2 regions of the Chromohalobacter sp. genome follow, and region 2 is predicted to be linked to the other one. Evidence: riboswitches for the same ligand, from Rfam matches in the RefSeq annotation. Region 2 holds a riboswitch; the other holds the start of a gene.
What was found. A riboswitch is a leader RNA that binds a small molecule or an ion and turns the genes downstream of it on or off. The one in region 2 is predicted to bind thiamine pyrophosphate.

Region 1: another riboswitch for thiamine pyrophosphate. It lies ahead of thiC (phosphomethylpyrimidine synthase ThiC); the one in region 2 lies ahead of ABGX75_RS11895 (ABC transporter ATP-binding protein).

Annotation. Positions count from the first base shown of each region.
Region 1 is NZ_JBDOOX010000009.1:248,178-250,566, forward strand. It holds gene thiC (phosphomethylpyrimidine synthase ThiC) at 1-1,405, opposite strand, end outside; TPP riboswitch at 1,484-1,618, opposite strand; gene ABGX75_RS08165 (NAD(P)-dependent oxidoreductase) at 1,717-2,389, shown strand, end outside.
Region 2 is NZ_JBDOOX010000012.1:426,081-428,469, reverse strand. It holds gene ABGX75_RS11900 (hypothetical protein) at 13-867, opposite strand; TPP riboswitch at 970-1,076, shown strand; gene ABGX75_RS11895 (ABC transporter ATP-binding protein) at 1,108-1,863, shown strand; gene ABGX75_RS11890 (ABC transporter permease) at 1,860-2,389, shown strand, end outside.

The DNA of each region.
Region 1 (2,389 bases), on a different contig from region 2:
TGTGATCGTAGCCGGGGGCGATGTCGGTGGTCAGCGGTCCGAGCGTGTAGAACGGCGCCTCCTCGCAGCACGCCAGTTGCTTGTCCATGTTCTCCTTGATCAGGTGCATCGGGACATGGCCGGGGCCCTCGATCATCACCTGCACGTCGTGCTTCCAGGCGAGCTGCGTCAACTCGCCCAGGGTTTCCAGCTCGGCGAACTGGGCCTCGTCGTTGGCATCGGCGATGGAACCGGGACGCAGGCCGTCACCCAGCGAGAACGCGACGTCGTAGGCCTTCATGATCTCGCAGATGTCCTCGAAGTGGGTGTAGAGGAAGCTTTCCCGGTGGTGGTACAGGCACCACTTGGCCATGATCGAGCCGCCCCGGGAGACGATGCCGGTGACGCGCCTGGCCGTCATCGGCACGTGATGCAGGCGTACGCCGGCATGGATGGTGAAGTAGTCCACGCCCTGTTCCGCCTGCTCGATCAGGGTGTCGCGGAAGATCTCCCAGGTCAGGTTCTCGGCCACGCCACCGACCTTCTCCAGCGCCTGATAGATCGGCACCGTGCCGATGGGCACCGGCGAGTTGCGGATGATCCATTCCCGCGTCTCGTGGATGTTCTGGCCGGTGGAAAGATCCATGATCGTGTCCGCGCCCCAGCGGATGCCCCAGGTCATCTTGTCGACCTCTTCCTCGATGGACGAGGTCACCGCCGAATTGCCGAGGTTGCCGTTGATCTTCACCAGGAAGTTGCGGCCGATGATCATCGGCTCGGACTCCGGGTGGTTGATGTTGCAGGGGATGATCGCCCGGCCGCGGGCGACTTCATCCCGCACGAATGCCGGCGTGATCTCCTCCGGAAGGCGTGCACCGAACCCCTGGCCCGGGTGCTGGTGGCCGAGGATGCGTTCGACTTCCTCGGAACCCAGCGCCTGACGACGCTGATTCTCGCGGATGGCGATGAACTCCATCTCCGGCGTGATGATGCCCTGGCGCGCGTAATGCAACTGAGTGACGTTGCGACCTTCCTTGGCTCGCCGCGGCGTGCGGGTCAGGTCGAAGCGCAGCGGTGCGAGCCTCGGGTCGTTGGCGCGGCGCTGCCCGTAGCGACTGGTGGGGCCGTCGAGCCATCGAGTGTCGTCGCGCTCGTCGATCCAGTCCTTTCTGAGGGCCGGGAGGCCCTTGCGCAGGTCGATGGCGCACTCGGGATCGGTGTACGGCCCCGAGGTATCGTAGACCAGCAGCGGTGGATTCTCTTCGGCGGCGCCGGAGGTCGTGGTCGGCGACAGGGCGATTTCACGGAAGGGGACGCGCAGGTCCGGCCGCGAGCCCTGAACGTATCGCTTGCATGAACCGGGCAGCGGACGAATGGCCGAGGCATCGACGTGCGCGGTGTCGGAGAGAAACTGAGGGGATGTCATATGTGCTCCAGGACGAGACTTGGGTCAAGCCGGCGCACAGCGCAGGAGAGGAAACCGGCATGGGCGTGTCGTCGTATCCCGCGGTCTCCGCTTGATCCCTACGCCGGTACTAGCCGGATCAGGTTCGTCGGGATCCGTCGTGGCGCCGCGCTTCGTATGAGTCGCGGCGCAGGACGATCTCAGCCGGTTCCACCGGCACCCCGTCAAGCTATCGGCTAGAGTGTAGCAAGCGTCGCCCGGGATGAAAGCCCCCTATCGTGTAACGAGGCGTGGGTCCCGTATATTTTTAGCGTGCTAGTTTGTTCGACGGAATGCAGCATTCAAGGAGCAATCGCATGAAGATCGGTTTCATTGGACTGGGTGCCATGGGGTGTGGAATGGCGAGTCAGCTACTCGAGGCAGGGCATGAGGTTACGGTGTGGAACCGCTCCACCGAAGCCGTCGAGGCCTTGACTCGGAAAGGCGCCAAGGCAGCCAAGACGCCTGCGGATGCGGCGCGTCACGAGGTGCTGGTCAGCATGCTGGCGGACGATCAGGCGGCGCATCAGGTACTGATCGAGAGCAAGGCCGTCGAGGCGATGAAAAAGGGCAGCGTGCATATCAACATGGCCACGGTGTCGGTGGCCTTTGCGCGTGGCATGACGGCACTGCACGACCGCCTGGGCGTGGCCTACATCGCCGCGCCGGTGCTCGGACGTCCGGACGTGGCGGCAGCGGGCAAGCTCAACATCATCGCTGCCGGTGATCCGGCCCAGCTCGAGCGGGTCCGGTCCGTGCTCGACGCCATGGGCCAAGCCGTATGGACATTGGGCGAGTCGCCGGAGCGTGCCAACGTGGTCAAGATCGCGGCGAACTTCATGCTCGCCACCGCCATCGAATCGATGGCCGAGGCCTCGACGCTGACACGTGCATACGGCATCGAGGCCAGCGATTTTCTCGATGTGGTCACCAATACGCTCTTCGCCTCGCCGGCTTATCAGGGCT
Region 2 (2,389 bases):
TGTCATGCTGCTTCATGCCGGCACCTGCGTTAACCAATCGGGGTGCGAGACGACATGATGCCAGTCCACGTCGCCGTGCAGACGCATGACCCAGATCAACGCCCGCATGCCCTGGCGATAGGCCGACAGCGACACGCATGGCGACTCGCGTCGATAGGCGGCCAAAAAGGCATCGCGCTCGGCACACGTCGTGATGAGCATCTCGGCCAGGCACAGATCGAACTCGAGCGGCGCCCATGTCAACGCCTCCCAGTCGCTCCACAGCCATCCCGTGGCACCGCTCAGGTACTGATCGGCGCGCACATCGGGCAGACACCAAACCGCCCGTGACGGAATGGGAAATGCCGGAAACGTCGGAAGCTCACCACAGCGCGGGTGCTGGCGCAGAAAGTCACGCGCATGCCGCGGCCACTCGGCCAGTGGGTGAACCTTTTCCAGAGGATGCCCCCACCCCGAGACCGTCTCGCGATGCAGGTGGCCCAGCTGGCTGCCCAGCAACTCGGCGAAGACCGGCCCCATCCGCGCCGCCTTGCCGTCGCTCCACGGCAGACTCCACAACGGCGCGTGCTGCAGGGTCCCGAGATACGTCATCGGCAGCGGGAGCATCGGCAGATGCGCCGGCAGGGCTCCTGCCAGCCGCGTCATGGTCTCCGGACAGCGCCAGCGGTCGAAGCCGAACAGCTCACGCATGCCCTTCCAGAAAGGATCGTGCTCCGGATGCGTGCGCGCCAGCTTGAGGAGTTGCGGCGATTCGCCGGCGGTCCGCCACAGCCAGTTGGCACTGTCATCCCACGCGAGCGGCAGGGGCGACAGCGCGTGCCCCGTGAACACCTCGACACGATGCGTGAGTTCGGAATCGGGATACATGCGTGCTCCTACGCTTTGTCCGATCGTTGGCAGCCTGCGCTCAAGCGGTACACTCGGCCACATGGCACTGGGCAGCTCCCGAGCCGACAGGATACAATAATCGTCTCTGGATAGGGGTGCCCGCCGACCGTGGCGGGCTGAGAGCGCCCGGCGCAACCCTGGAACCTGATCCGGTTAACACCGGCGGAGGAAACGCCAGAGCGTGCCGTCGGCACGTCCTTCGCCCCTTATGGAGCCTTGATGACGTCCCTCGGTTTTTCCCTCGCCCAGGCACGACTCGCCTTTGCAGGACAATGGCTGTTCGATGGCCTGACCGTCGAGTTCGCCCCCGGCAGCTGGACCGGGCTGCTCGGGCGCAGCGGCAGCGGCAAGAGTTCCCTGCTGCGCATGATCGCCGACCTGCCCTTGCCCGATACCCACGAGCTGACGCTGACCACCGACGACGCCCGCCCCCTCACCGGCCGGCTGGCCTGGATGGCGCAGCAGGATCAGCTGTTGCCGTGGCGCACCGTCGTCGATAACGTCCTGCTCGGCCCGGCCTTGCGCGGACGCCCTTCCCCGGCGGACCGCCAGCGGGCATTTTCCCTGCTCGACGACGTCGGTCTCGCTGATAAGGCCCGAGACTGGCCCAAGACGCTCTCCGGCGGCCAGCGTCAGCGCGTGGCCCTGGCGCGCACGCTCTTCGAGGATGCGCCCGTCGTCTTGATGGACGAACCCTTTTCCGCCGTCGATGCCATCACGCGCCTTGAACTGCACGAACTCGCCGCGCGACTGCTGGCCGGCCGCACGGTCATCCTGGTGACCCACGACCCGCTCGAAGCCTTGCGCCTGAGCGATCGCATCCTGATTCTCGCCGGGCAACCGGCCACGCTGAGTGACTTCGACGTCCCTCCCGGCCAGCGACCACGCGCGCTGGAAGCCCCCGACATGCTGCGCCTGCAGCCACGCCTGGTAGCGCGCCTGCATGCCCCGCTCACCGCCGGGAGCCGAGCATGACACTTCTCAAGCGCCTCTGGCCGGCCATGCTCGGCCTCGTTGCCCTGCTAGGGCTATGGCAAGGACTCGTCGTCGCCACCGGCGTGCCGGGTTACGTACTGCCGTCCCCGCTCGCCGTGGTGCAAGCCCTCGCCGCCCATCATCAGTTACTCTGGCATCATACCGGCATCACCGTGATCGAGATCGTCGCCGGCCTGTTCATCGGCTGCCTCAGCGGCTTGCTCACCGCGCTCGCCCTGGCCCGCTTTCATGGCCTCAGGCGAACCTTGCTGCCGATCCTGTTGATCAGCCAGGCCATTCCGCTGTTCGCCCTGGCCCCGATTCTCATGCTATGGCTGGGTTACGGCATGACCGCCAAGATCGTCATGGCGACCCTGATCATCTATTTTCCGGTCGCCTCGACATGTTACGACGGCTTGCGCCAGACCCCGCAGGGGTGGCTGGACCTGGCACAGACCCTGGGCGCCGACCGCCGCCGTCGACTGCTGCGCATTCAATTGCCCGCGGCTCTGCCGGCCCTGGCATC